DNA from 2 places in the Streptomyces sp. NPDC052682 genome. Region 1 is predicted to be linked to the other one. Evidence: riboswitches for the same ligand, from Rfam matches in the RefSeq annotation. Region 1 holds a riboswitch; the other holds the start of a gene.

Region 1 (7,100 bases):
GTTCGCGGCGCGGCGGCGCACCTTCAGACCGCCCGGCAGGATGCCCTCGCGGGACATGCCGCGGGCCACGCAGGACTGCATCACGCCCCAGATCTCCAGCAGGCCCGCGCGGATCTCCTCCTCCGTGCGCCAGGCCCGCTCGTTCTCAAGCATCAGCGCGGAGATGGACAGGCCCGTCTCCTTCGTCAGGCGCAGCAGCTCGTCGCCCGTGCGGAAGGGGTACTTCAGGACCGTGTCGTCCAGCTTGATGCGGTCCGCGCCGACCGCGTCCTCGTCGACGACGAACCCGCCGCCCACCGAGTAGTACGTCTTCGTCAGGAGTTCGGCGCCCTGGGCGTCGTACGCCCACAGGGTCATGCCGTTGGCGTGGTAGGGCAGGGCCTTGCGGCGGTGCAGGACCAGGTCCTGGTCGAAGTCGAAGGCGATCTCGCGCTCGCCGAGGAGCCGGAGCCGGCCGCCGGCCTTGATGGCCTCGACCCGGTCGTCCGCCGTCTCCACGTCGACCGTGCGCGGTGAGTCGCCCTCCAGGCCGAGCAGGACCGCCTTGGGGGTGCCGTGCCCGTGGCCGGTCGCGCCGAGCGAGCCGTACAGCTCGGACCGTACGGAGGCGACCCGGTCCAGCAGTCCCTCGTTGCGCAGGCGCCGGGCGAACATGCGGGCCGCCCGCATCGGGCCCACCGTGTGGGAGCTGGACGGGCCGATGCCGATCGAGAACAGGTCGAAGACCGAGATGGCCACGGGGGGACTCCTCAATGCGGGGTGGTGCGAGGGTGGTGCGGTGCTGCCGGGGGCGGGGCACCGAGGTCGTCGGTGCCCCGCCGCCCGGTCACTTCTTCAGGTCGGGGTAGAGCGGGTGCTTGTCCGCGAGCGCCTTGACCCGGGCCCTGAGCGCCTGGGCGTCGGCCTCCGCGAAGGGGGAGGGAGCCTTCAGCGCCTCGGCGATGACGTCCGCGACCTCGGCGAAGTCCTCGGCGGTGAAGCCGCGGGTCGCCAGGGCGGGCGTGCCGATCCTGAGGCCAGAGGTCACCATCGGCGGACGCGGGTCGTTCGGGATCGCGTTGCGGTTGACGGTGATGCCGATCTCGTGGAGCCGGTCCTCGGCCTGCTGCCCGTCCAGTTCCGAGTCGCGCAGGTCCACCAGGACCAGGTGCACGTCGGTGCCGCCGGACAGCACCGAGACGCCGTGCTCGGCGACGTCGTCCTTGACCAGGCGTTCGGCGAGGATGCGCGCGCCCTCCAGGGTACGGCGCTGCCGCTCCTTGAAGTCCTCGCTCGCCGCCACCTTGAAGGCGACCGCCTTGGCCGCGATCACATGCTCCAGCGGGCCGCCCTGCTGACCGGGGAAGACGGCGGAGTTGATCTTCTTGGCGAGTTCGGCGGTGGACAGGATCACACCGCCGCGCGGGCCGCCCAGCGTCTTGTGGGTGGTGGTGGTGACCACGTGCGCGTGCGGGACGGGGTTGGGGTGCAGTCCGGCCGCCACCAGACCCGCGAAGTGCGCCATGTCGACCATCAGGTACGCGCCGACCTCGTCGGCGATCCGGCGGAACGCGGCGAAGTCCAGCTGCCGCGGGTAGGCGGACCAGCCGGCCACGATCAGCTTGGGCCTGGCCTCCTTGGCGAGGCGCTCGACCTCGGCCATGTCGACCCGGCCGTCGTCACCGACGTGGTAGGCGACGACGTCGTACAGCTTGCCGGAGAAGTTGATCTTCATACCGTGGGTCAGGTGCCCGCCGTGCGCGAGGTTCAGACCCATGATCGTGTCGCCCGGCTTGAGCAGCGCGAACATCGCGGCCGCGTTGGCCTGGGCGCCCGAGTGCGGCTGCACGTTGGCGTGCTCGGCGCCGAACAGCTCCTTGACCCGGTCGATCGCGATCTGCTCGACCACGTCGACGTGCTCGCAGCCGCCGTAGTAGCGGCGGCCCGGGTAGCCCTCGGCGTACTTGTTGGTCAGGACCGAGCCCTGCGCCTCCATCACCGCCACCGGCGCGAAGTTCTCCGAGGCGATCATCTCCAGGGTGGACTGCTGGCGGTGCAGCTCGGCGTCGACCGCGGCGGCCACGGCCGGGTCGAGCTCGTGCAGCGGCGTGTGCAGAACGGACGTCATGGACGGGCTCCTCAGCCGGCGATGTGGGCGTCGTACTCGTCGGCGGAGAGCAGGTCGGCCGGCTCGTCCGTGACGCGCACCTTGAACAGCCAGCCGCCCTCGAAGGGGGCCGAGTTCACCAGCGACGGGTCGTTCACCACGTCCTCGTTGACCTCGGTGACCTCACCGGAGACCGGGGAGTACAGGTCGGACACCGACTTGGTCGACTCCAGCTCGCCGCAGGTCTCGCCCGCGGTCACGGTGGCGCCGACCTCCGGGAGCTGGACGAAGACCACATCGCCGAGCGCGTTGGCCGCGTGCTCCGTGATGCCGACCGTCGCGACGCCGTCCTCGGCGGCCGACAGCCACTCGTGCTCCTTGCTGTAACGCAGCTGCTGGGGGTTGCTCATGGCCTGAATTCTCCTGTACGCGGGGGTGTGCTGGTGACGGGGGACTGCGGAAACCGCTGGTGAGCAGCGTGCGGGTGGGCGCGGTCGCACGCCGGACCGCGCGTCAAGTGTCTACTTCTGGCGCGTGTAGAACGGCAGCGCCACGACCCTGTACGGCTCGTGGGTGCCCCGGATGTCCACGGCGACGCCCGGTGTGCCCGGGGCGGCGTGCGCCGCGTCGACGTACGCCATCGCGATCGGCTTGCCGAGGGTGGGGGAGGGGGCGCCGGAGGTGACCTCGCCGATCACCTCGCCGCCGGCGACCACGGCGTACCCGGCGCGCGGCACACGGCGGCCCTGGGCGACCAGGCCGACCAGGACCCGCGGGGGGTTCTCCTGGGCGCGGGCGGCGGCCTGCTCCAGGGCCGCGCGGCCCACGAAGTCGCCCTCCTTGTCGAACTTCACCACCCGGCCGAGCCCGGCGTCGAAGGGGGTGAGCTCGGTGGTCAGCTCGTGCCCGTACAGCGGCATGCCCGCCTCCAGGCGCAGGGTGTCCCGGCAGGACAGCCCGCACGGCACCAGGCCCACGCCCTCGCCGGCCTTCGTCAGCGCCTGCCACAGCTCCACGGCGTGCGCCGGCTCGACGAACAGCTCGAAGCCGTCCTCGCCGGTGTAACCGGTACGGGCGATCAGCGCGGGCACGCCGGCGACGGTCCCGGGCAGCCCGGCGTAGTACTTCAGCCCGTCGAGGTCGGCGTCGGTGAGGGTCTTGAGGATCCCGGGGGACTGCGGACCCTGGACCGCGATGAGGGCGTAGTTGTCCCGGTCGTCGCGCACCTCGGCGTCGAAGCCGGCGGAGCGGTCCACGAGCGCGTCCAGGACGGCCTGGGCGTTGGAGGCGTTGGCCACCACCATGTACTCGGTCTGAGCCAGACGGTAGACGATCAGGTCGTCCAGGATGCCGCCGTCCTCGCGGCAGATCATGGTGTAGCGGGCGCGGCCGGGCTTGACGGCGCCGATGTTGCCGACCAGGGCGTAATCCAGCAGCGCGGCGGCCTGCGGGCCGGTGACGGTGATCTCGCCCATGTGGGAGAGGTCGAACAGCCCCGCCCGGGTGCGCACCGCGAGGTGCTCCTCGCGCTCCGAGCCGTACCGCAGGGGCATGTCCCAGCCGGCGAAGTCGGTCATCGTCGCGCCGAGCGAGCGATGCACGGCATCGAGCGCGGTGTGGCGGAGTTCAGTACTGCTCATCGGTCGGTCGTCTCCCAGGGCGTGAACGCAAAGGACGGGCGAGGAAAGGTCCTCCGCAGAGGAACGTCCTCCCCATCTGTCATCGGAACCTGAGAGGTTCGCCACGACCGCCACAGGGACGATCGGGGCTTGCACCTTGGGTGGGACCGCCGTGCGGGCGGCCCGCTTTTCAGATGTGCCTCGCCCGCGCGGTAACGGGGCCTGAGAGATTCAAGGGAGGGACTTGCTCCTTCGGCGCCCCAGCTGACGTGCTGGGAACTCTCCCGCGCGGATTCAAACGGCCGGTATGCAGTTGGCGGGCTCATCATTGCACGCATCTCTCCGGCGCGGCAGGGGGACCTTCCACAGGGAGCGCACAGGGTGCGCAGCCGGTCACAGCGGGCTGTAGCGCGCCTGTTGCCAAAACGCACACAAACGCGGAACGTCCCGCATTACCTTCTCTTTACACTCGGCGGGGATGGGACTCCGTACCTGGCCCCAGGGGAGGACGATCACGGTGAACAGGACCACGGCGTACGCCACGACCACGGGTGTCGCGCTGCCCGAGCAGCCCGCTGCGACCCCCCGGGAGGCGTGCGCCCCACTGGGGGCAGCCGTCGTCCGGGACCTGCGCGCGCGGCACGGCCACAGCCCGCACGCCCTGCTCTTCGGGCCCCGGGACCTCGTGGCGATCACGGGACTGCCCGGCAGCGGCAAGTCCACCCTCATGCGACGCGCCGTCAAGGGCCCGCGCGTCGACTCCCAGGACACCCGGGACCGCTGGGACGCCCGGATGCCCCGCTTCCTGCCCTACGCCGTCTACCGCCCGCTCGTCCGCCTCGCCCACTACGCCGGACTGCGCCGCGCCCTGCGCTCCGGCGAGGGCGTCGTGGTGCACGACTGCGGTACGCAGGCGTGGGTGCGGCGCTGGCTGGCCCGGGAGGCCCGCCGCCGGGGCGGCACCCTGCACCTGCTCCTGCTCGACGTCACCCCCGAGCAGGCCCTGGCCGGCCAGCGCGCCCGCGGCCGCGGCGTCTCCCGCTACGCCTTCCGCCGCCACCGCGACGTCACCACCCGCCTGCTGCGGGCGGTGGAGCACGGCGACCTGCCGGCGGGCTGCGCCTCGGCGATCCTGCTGGACCGCGACGCGGCGAACGCCCTGCGGCGCATCGGCTTCACGGGCTGAGCGGCGGGGCGGACTTCCCGGGGCCGCCCGGTCGGCGGGTGCGGGCCCGCCGCTCAGGCCTCCTCACCCCCGCCCGGCCGGCCCGATCCCCCGGGCCGGGCGCCCAAAGGCGCGTACCGTTAGCCTTTCAGCGCAGCAGTGGTTCACGGCAGGCGGTAGGCAGATGGACTTCCCGGCGGGCTTCTCCGCGGACTTCCCGGCGCAGGCGCACCCCCACCCGCACGGCGGGTGGCCCGGCAACGAGCTGGAGGAGGTGCTCTCGGCGTCCCTCGGGGCAGGACCGTCCGCCGCGGGCCGGATCATCGAGGTCCTGGGCCGCAGCTTCGTCTGGATCCCGCTGCCGAGCGGCGGCGGCCCGCACAGCGGTCCGCTGGACCTGCCGGGCATGGAGATCGGCGGCCAGGCGTACGTGCCGGTGTTCAGCTCCGAGGAGCAGTTCCGTCAGGTCGTCGGCTCGCACATGTCGTACACCATCGCCCCGGCCGTGGAGTTCGCCCGCGGTCTGCCCCCGCAGGCCGGGATCGCCGTCAACCCGGGCGGTGTGGTCGGTGTTCCGCTGCCGCCGCCCGCCGTGGCCGAGCTGTGCCGCGCCGGACGCACCCCGCTGGACGGCCCCGCGAGCGGCGGCCGGGTCCGGCTGTTCGAACCCGACTGGCAGGAGGACCCGGTGGACTTCCTGTCCGCCGCCTCCGCCGAGTTCGACACCATCGGCGTGGTCCGCACCGCGCGCCGCTGCCTCGCCGCCATCGAGACGGCCGACCCGGTGATGTTCGTCGGCGTCGAACTGTCCCAGTGGGAGGGCGACCTGCGGGCCCTGCCCCTGGAGGCCCTCGGCCGCGCCCTCGGCAAGGTGCCGGTGCAGTGGCCCGTCAACCTGGTCCTGATGGACGTCGCCCAGGACCCGGTGAGCGACTGGCTGCGCGACCGCGTGCGGCCCTTCTACACGCGCGACCTGCTGGAGCCCTGAGCAACAGCGTCCTCGCAGAGCGACCCACCACCCACCAGGCACCACCCGCACCGGCACCCGCGGCACCGCACCAGGGCCGGGGCCGCCGGCCGGGCTTAAGCTAGTCGCACCACGCGGGCAAGGGTGCGGTAACAGAGGGGCGGTACAACGTGAGCGCGAGCGGCACTGCCGCGGCCGGCCAGGTCGAGCACATGCTGCGCCAGGTCACGCCGGGGCGTTATGACGCCTACGAGGCGCTCCTGCGCGCGCTCGCCACCCCCGCCACCGGCCAGGTCTGGATGCTGCTGTGGCACGGCCAGGCCGGCTCCCCGGACGCCCAGTACGGGAACATGGAGGTCGACGGCCACGGCTACGCCCCGTGCGTGACCTCCGCCCAGGAGCTCAGCGCCAGCGGCTGGAACCGGTCGTACGAGGTGGTCGACGGTCTGGAGGTGGCCCGGGCCCTGTACCCCGACCACTACGGCCTCTGGCTGAACCCGCACGCCCCCGGCGGCGGTGTCGGCATTCCCTGGCTGGACCTGCGGCGCATCGCCACCGGCCTGGACCGGCAGCCCGCGGGGCCGCTGCGGCTGTCCGAGCCGGCGATCGAGCTCCCGCAGTTCTGGGCCCTGCTCGCGCAGAACGCCCACCGCACCCCGGCCGTCCGCGCGCTGCGCCGCGCCTGGGTGCAGCCCGCGCTCGGCGCGCCGTACCTGGCCATCGGGCTCGACGTGTACGACACCTCCGCGCCGGCCGTGGAGTCGGTGCGGGCGATGATGCGGCAGTCGATCGGGGCGGTCCCGGACGGGCTGCCCGTGTCGACCGTGGCGCTGGCCGACGAGCACGACCCGGTCGCGATGTGGATGCGGGCCAACGCCCGTCCGTTCTACGACCGCGAGGCCCATGCCGCCGCGCCCGCCCCGGCGGCCGGCTACGGCTATCCGCCTTCCCAGGCGCGGTACTGACCCGATGGCGCACCGACGTCCGGTGACAGCGGTCGATCCCGTGCGTCTCCGCGCGTAGAGGTGGGCGAAATGTCCGGTTGCGCCATAGAATGCCCTCATCCGCAGCTGTCCGACCCCCGTTACCCACTGTTCGGATAACGGAACCCGTCAGACAGCATCACGGTTACGCATCCTTTCACCGTCAAGTCTGGCAACAGATCGCCGAAGCGTTGAAGACTCCCCGTCAAGACACGGGCCGGGGTCGGTCACGTGTACGAGACAAGCACACCGCTACCGCGGCAGCCAGGGGGTCGGCCAT
Region 2 (7,100 bases), on a different contig from region 1:
CGGACCGGGGGAGGCGACGGCGATCGCCTTCGCCCAGCAGGGCATGGCTCCCGCACGGCCGCTGACCCACGACCTGTTCAAGGACGTGCTGGAGGCCGTCGGCCAGGAGCTCACGGAAGTGCGCATCACGGACCTGCGTGAGGGCGTCTTCTACGCGGAGCTGGTGTTCGCGAGCGGAGTCGAGGTGAGCGCCCGCCCGTCCGACGCCATAGCGCTCGCCCTGCGCACCGGGACGCCCATCTACGGCAGCGACACGGTGCTCGACGACGCCGGTATCGCGATCCCGGACGAGCAGGAGGACGAGGTGGAGAAGTTCCGCGAGTTCCTCGACCAGATCTCGCCGGAGGACTTCGGCACCAGCAGTCAGTGAGCCTCCGGTGCGGTGGCCGGCGACGGCACCCAGGAGTCGGTGAGGTGGGTGGGCGGCCCGGCGGACGAAGCGGTCCGTGGGGGGCCGCCCACGGCGTGTGCGCAGGTCCTTCGCGTGCCGCGGAAGGCGACATGCCCGCATGTGCCAGTGGCCTGTGAGAGCCTCACACGGTCCGTGCCGAGGGCATTCGGCTAGCCTTTCCCCGCGGTGGGGCACGGGAAACCACTCTCAGGGTGATTATCACTCGGCGTGCCGAGTGTGGCGGTCGTTGACGCACCCCTGGTGGCTGCCTACCGTCGAGAAGGCAGGTCAAGGACGGAGGTCGGCGTGAGAAGCAGCGGCGACGGTACGGCTGGGGGTGCCCCCGGACGCAGTCTCGGGGTGAACGGCCCGTACCCTCCCACCAGCTCTCGGCTCCGCTCGAGCAGGGGGTATCCCCAGCACATCAGCGCGGCCGACCACCCGCCCCAGCGGCCGACGGCCGTGCCGAGCAGCGGAGGGACGACGTCCATGGCGTCCGAGCAGATCGGCTATCGCGGCCCCACGGCCTGCGCCGCCGCGGGGATCACCTACCGGCAGTTGGACTACTGGGCCCGCACCGGGCTCGTCGAGCCGAGCGTGCGGCCCGCCTACGGGTCCGGGACGCAGCGGCTGTACAGCTTCCGGGACGTCGTCGTCCTGAAGATCGTCAAGCGGTTCCTGGACACCGGGGTGTCGCTGCAGAACATCCGCACCGCGGTGCAGCACCTGAGGGAACGCGGTTTCCGTGACCTGGAGCGCATGACGCTGATGAGCGACGGCGCCACGGTCTACGAGTGCACGTCGCCCGACGAGGTCCACGCCCTGCTCCAGGGCGGTCAGGGGATCTTCGGGATCGCCGTCGGCGTGGTGTGGCGTGACGTCGAGAACGCGCTTTCCCAGCTGCACGGCGAGCGGGTCGACACGGGGGAGACCCTGGTCGGCCACAACCCGGCGGACGAGCTCGCGCGGCGGCGCAACCGGGCCGTCTGAGCCGTCGCCGGCCCGGGGCCGTGACCCAGAGCCGGGAGGGGCCGTGCCCCCCGGCCGTTGTCAGTGGCGTGAGGCAGCATCGGAGATGTGAGAACCGCGCCCACGATCCTGCATCTCGACATGGATGCCTTCTTCGCCTCGGTGGAGCAGGCGTCCAAGCCGAGCCTGCGCGGGAAGGCCGTGATCGTCGGCGGACTCGGCCCGCGCGGGGTGGTGGCCACGGCGTCGTACGAGGCCCGGGTGTTCGGCGTGCACTCCGCGATGCCCATGGCGCAGGCCCGGCGGCTCGCTCCGAACGCCGCGTACCTGGTGCCCAGGTTCGCGTTCTACCGGTCGATCAGCGAGCAGGTGATGGAGCTGCTGCGCGCCTTGTCGCCCCTGGTGGAGCCGCTCAGCCTGGACGAGGCGTTCGTGGATCTGGAGGCCGGCGCGGCGGCCTGGGACGAGCGGTCGGCACGGCTGGCCGGGGCGAAGCTGCGCGCGGACATCCGGGCCGTCACCGGGCTCACGGGGTCGGTGGGCCTGGCCGCCTCCAAGATGCTCGCGAAGATTGCCTCCGAGCAGGCCAAGCCGGACGGACTGGTGCTGATCGAGCCGGGGACCGAGCGGGCACTGCTCGAGCCGATGCCGGTGCGGACGCTGCCGGGCGTCGGCCCGGCCACCGGTGACCATCTGCGGCGCGCCGGGATCCACACCGTCGGTGAACTCGCCGAGGCGGGCGAGGACGAGCTCGTGCGCCTGCTGGGCAAGGCGCACGGGCACGCGCTGTACGCCATGGCGCTGGCACGGGACGACCGGCCCGTGGTGGCCGAGCGGGAGGCGAAGTCGGTGTCGGTGGAGGACACCTACGACGTGGACATCCATGACCGGGTGCGCGTCGGGCTGGAGGTGCAGCGGCTCGCCGACCGGTGTGTGCGGCGGCTGCGCGGGGCCGGGCTGTCGGGGCGGACGATCGTACTGAAGGTGCGGCGGTACGACTTCTCCACGCTGACCCGGTCGGAGACGCTGCGGGGGCCCACGGACGATCCGGCGGTGATCCGGGAGGCGGCGGCCCGGCTGCTGGGCTCCGTCGACACGACAGGCGGCGTGCGGCTGCTCGGCGTCGGGGTCAGCGGGCTCGCCGACTACACGCAGGAGGACCTCTTCGCGCAGGCGGCGGGGGAGCGTCCTCAGGCCCCGGTGGAGGAGCCGGAAGCCGTGCCCGCCCACGAGCAGCAGGCGCCTGTGGAGCGGCGCTGGCCGGCCGGGCACGACGTACGGCACGCCGTGTACGGGCACGGGTGGGTGCAGGGCAGTGGTCTCGGGCGGGTCACCGTGCGGTTCGAGACGCCCGACTCGGAGCCGGGGCGGGTGCGGACCTTCCGTGTGGACGACCCTCAGCTGGAGCCGGCGGATCCGTTGCCGCTGGTGGCGCGAAGACCCGGGCAGGGTTCTCAGGCCGGTGTCTCGTCCGTGTCGGCCAGTGTGCCGAAGCGGTGGTCGGCCGGCGGGGGAGGGGCTGCCACGTCGAGGCCGTAGTGGTGGTACAGCTGGAGTTCCTGCTCGGGGGAGAGGTGGCGGCCGACGCCGAAGTCGGGGGCCTCCTTGATCAGGGCGCGGTCGAAGGGGACGTGGAGGGCGCCGTCGATCAGCTCGCTCGGCTCCAGGGGGACGAAGGCGTCCCTGCTGAACAGGCCGGTGCGTATGGCCGCCCACTCGGGGACGCCGGTGGCGTCGTCGAGGTAGACCTCGTCGATCGTGCCGATCCTGGTGCCGTTGCGGTCGAACGCCTTGCGGCCGATCAGGTTGCGTGGGTCGATGTCGGTACGCACGGGCCCTCCACATGGTCGCAAACATCCGTAAGCACTACACAACGGCACAATCGAGGACCCGGCCACTCGAAGGTCCCGGCGTTGACCCCGCTGGTAGGCTGGCAGACGGCTGCTGACCCCGTGCGGGAGAGTCCTCCAGACACCATCGGAGGCGCCGAAGGAGCAAATCCTCCCCGGAATCTCTCAGGCCCACGTACCGCACGGACGAGGTCACTCTGGAAAGCAGAGCGGGTGTCGACGGCTTCCGCTCTCACCGACGGTGAAAGCCGGAGGCCTTCGGGCGATCCGGTGAAGCTCTCAGGTCGAGATGACAGAGGGGGAGGCCGTCGGGGCACCCGTGCCGTGGTGCCCCTCGAAGGTCGCGTCAGACCAGGAGGCCTCCGCAATGACCGCCCATCGCACCCCGCTCTCCGAGCTCGAGCAGGGAATCCCCTTCGAACAGCGCCACATCGGGCCCGACCAGGAGGCGCGGGCCAAGATGCTCGCGCAGGTCGGCTACGGCTCGCTCGACGAGCTCACCGCCGCCGCGGTCCCGGACGTGATCAAGAACGCGGACCGGCTGGACCTGCCGGGCGCGCGCAGCGAGGCCGAGGTGCTCGCCGAGCTGCGGTCGCTGGCCGACCGCAACCAGGTCCTCACCTCGATGATCGGCCTCGGGTACTACGGGACCTTCACCCCGCCCGTGATCCTGCGCAACGTCATGGAGAATCCCGCCTGGTACACCGCCTACACGCCGTACCAGCCGGAGATCTCGCAGGGGCGGCTCGAGGCGCTGCTGAACTTCCAGACCATGGTCGCCGACCTGACCGGGCTGCCGACCTCCGGTGCCTCGCTGCTCGACGAGGGCACCGCGGCCGCCGAGGCCATGGCGCTGTCGCGGCGCATGGGCCGGAACAAGAAGGGGCTGTTCCTGGTCGACGCGGACGCGCTCCCGCAGACCATCGCCGTGATCCAGACCCGTGCCGAACCGACCGGGGTCGAGGTCGTCGTCGCCGACCTCGGCGACGGCATCCCGGCCGAGGTCGCCGAGCGGGAGATCAACGGCGTGCTGATCCAGTACCCCGGTGCCTCCGGTGCCGTACGGGACATCAAGCCGGTGATCGACCAGGCGCACGAGCTGGGCGCGCTCGTCACCGTCGCCGCCGACCTGCTCGCGCTGACGCTGCTGAAGTCGCCGGGTGAGCTGGGGGCCGACATCGCGGTCGGGACGACGCAGCGGTTCGGTGTGCCGATGGGGTTCGGCGGGCCGCACGCCGGCTACATGGCGGTGCACGAGAAGTTCGCGCGCAGCCTGCCGGGGCGGCTGGTGGGCGTGTCGGTGGACGCCGACGGGCACAAGGCCTACCGGCTCGCGCTGCAGACGCGTGAGCAGCACATCCGCCGTGAGAAGGCGACCAGCAACATCTGCACCGCGCAGGTGCTGCTCGCCGTCATGGCGGGGATGTACGCCGTCTACCACGGGCCGGAGGGCCTGAAGGGCATCGCGCGCCGGACCCACCGGTACGCCACCGTCCTCGCCGCCGGGCTGGCGGCGGGCGGTGTGGAGGTCGTGCACCGGGCCTTCTTCGACACCCTCACCGTGCGCGTGGCGGGACGGGCCGGCGAGGTCGTCGCCGCGGCGCGGGAGAACGGGGTCAACCTGCGGCTCGTCGACGCCGACCACGTCTCGATCGCCTGCGACGAGACCACCGGCCGGGCCCAGCTGCGGGCCGTGTGGAACGCGTTCGGGGTCGAGGGCGACATCGACCAGCTGGACGCGGCGGCGCAGGACACGCTGCCGGGGGCTCTGCTGCGCAGTGACGCGATCCTGACGCACCCCGTCTTCCACCAGCACCGCTCCGAGACCGCGATGCTGCGCTACCTGCGCCGGCTGGCCGACCGCGACTACGCGCTGGACCGGGGCATGATCCCGCTGGGCTCGTGCACCATGAAGCTCAACGCGACGACCGAGATGGAGCCGGTCACCTGGCCCGAGTTCGGGCAGCTGCACCCGTTTGCGCCCGGCGAGCAGGCGCAGGGGTACCTCACGCTCATCCGCGAGCTGGAGGAACGTCTCGCCGAGGTCACCGGGTACGACAAGGTGTCCCTCCAGCCCAACGCCGGGTCGCAGGGCGAGCTGGCCGGGCTGCTCGCCGTACGCGGGTACCACCGGGCCAACGGGGACGAGCAGCGCACCGTGTGCCTGATCCCGTCCTCCGCGCACGGCACGAACGCCGCCAGCGCCGCGATGGCGGGCATGAGGGTCGTCGTCGTGAAGACCGCCGAGGACGGCGAGATCGACGTGGACGACCTGCGGGCGAAGATCGAGCAGTACGGCGACGAGCTCGCGGTACTGATGATCACCTACCCGTCCACCCACGGTGTGTTCGAGGAGCACGTCTCCGAGATCTGCGCGCAGGTGCACGAGGCCGGCGGACAGGTCTACGTCGACGGGGCGAACCTCAACGCCCTGGTGGGGCTCGCCAAGCCGGGGCACTTCGGCGGTGACGTCTCCCACCTGAACCTGCACAAGACCTTCTGCATCCCGCACGGCGGCGGCGGCCCGGGCGTCGGGCCGGTGGCGGTGCGCGAGCACCTCGCGCCGTACCTGCCGAACCACCCGCTGCAGCCCGAGGCCGGGCCTGAGACGGGCGTGGGGCCGATCTCGGCCGCGCCGTGGGGGTCGGCGGGCATCCTGCCCATCTCGTGGGCGTACGTCCGTCTGATGGGCGGCGAGGGGCTCCGGCGGGCCACGCAGGTGGCGGTGCTGAGCGCCAACTACATCGCCAAGCGGCTGGAGCCGCACTACCCGGTCCTCTACACCGGTCCCGGCGGGCTGGTGGCACACGAGTGCATCATCGACCTGCGCCCGATCACCAAGGCGACCGGTGTGACCGTGGACGACGTCGCCAAGCGGCTGATCGACTACGGGTTCCACGCGCCGACGATGTCGTTCCCGGTGGCGGGGACGCTGATGATCGAGCCGACCGAGTCGGAGGACCTGACCGAGCTGGACCGGTTCTGCGAGGCGATGATCGCCATCCGCGCGGAGATCGAGAAGGTCGGCTCCGGCCAGTGGCCCGCGGACGACAACCCGCTGCGCAACGCCCCGCACACGGCTCGGGTGCTCGGCGGGGAGTGGCAGCACCCGTACAGCCGCGAGGAGGCCGTCTTCCCGGGCGGGGTGTCGGCCGCCGACAAGTACTGGCCGCCGGTGCGCCGGATCGACCAGGCCTTCGGTGACCGGAACCTGGTGTGCTCCTGCCCGCCGCTGGACGCGTACGAGGACTGAGCGGCCGGGCCCGCCGGGGCTCCGCCGCGGCGGAGCCCCTCACGCCGGGTAGGCGTGGGTCTGGGCCGCCTTGACCGTGGCCCAGACGGTCGCACCCGGGTGCAGGCCGAGTTCGGCGGCGGCGACCGTGGTCAGGTCGGCGGTCAGCGGGAGTTCGCCGGCGAGGTCGGCGCGGATCTGGTCGCCGTGTGTCTGAAGGCCCGCGACCTCGCAGCGCCACAGGTTGCGGGCGCTGGAGCCGGTGGGCCGGTCGCGGTACAGGGTCACGGCGCTGGGCGGGAACGCCACGAAGGCCGGGCCCGTGAGGTCTTCGGTGGTCGTGATGGCGGGACCGGTGGCGAGCCGGACCGTGTGGCCGTCGGCCGTGCCGCGGTAGAGGTTCAGGCCGACCAGTTGGGCGATGTAGTCGGTGCGCGGGTGGCGGGCGATGTCGGAGGGGGTGCCCTCCTGCACGACCTGGCCGTGCTCGATGACGACCAGGCGGTCGGCCAGCACCATGGCGTCCAGCGGGTCGTGCGTGACCAGGACGGCGACCGCCTCGAAGCCGGCCAGGTGACGGCGGAGCTGGGCCCGTACGTCCAGACGGGTACGGGCGTCCAGGGCGGCCAGCGGCTCGTCGAGGAGCAGCAGGCGGGGG

The links. Region 1 has a riboswitch for glycine ahead of gcvT (glycine cleavage system aminomethyltransferase GcvT). Riboswitches for the same ligand answer to the same signal wherever they lie in the genome.
Region 2: another riboswitch for glycine. It lies ahead of gcvP (aminomethyl-transferring glycine dehydrogenase); the one in region 1 lies ahead of gcvT (glycine cleavage system aminomethyltransferase GcvT).

The regions. Positions count from the first base shown of each region.
Region 1 is NZ_JBFATS010000011.1:27,566-34,665, forward strand. Features, by position in the region: gene AB0K80_RS18685 (L-serine ammonia-lyase) at 1-738, opposite strand, end outside; gene glyA (serine hydroxymethyltransferase) at 827-2,107, opposite strand; gene gcvH (glycine cleavage system protein GcvH) at 2,119-2,496, opposite strand; gene gcvT (glycine cleavage system aminomethyltransferase GcvT) at 2,608-3,726, opposite strand; glycine riboswitch at 3,906-4,002, opposite strand; gene AB0K80_RS18705 (AAA family ATPase) at 4,223-4,891, shown strand; gene AB0K80_RS18710 (enhanced serine sensitivity protein SseB) at 5,055-5,858, shown strand; gene AB0K80_RS18715 (enhanced serine sensitivity protein SseB C-terminal domain-containing protein) at 6,008-6,802, shown strand.
Region 2 is NZ_JBFATS010000020.1:7,627-14,726, forward strand. Features, by position in the region: gene AB0K80_RS27645 (bifunctional nuclease family protein) at 1-370, shown strand, start outside; gene AB0K80_RS27650 (MerR family transcriptional regulator) at 698-1,381, shown strand; gene AB0K80_RS27655 (DNA polymerase IV) at 1,469-2,899, shown strand; gene AB0K80_RS27660 (PRC-barrel domain-containing protein) at 2,815-3,192, opposite strand; glycine riboswitch at 3,306-3,401, shown strand; gene gcvP (aminomethyl-transferring glycine dehydrogenase) at 3,578-6,463, shown strand; gene AB0K80_RS27670 (ABC transporter ATP-binding protein) at 6,503-7,100, opposite strand, start outside.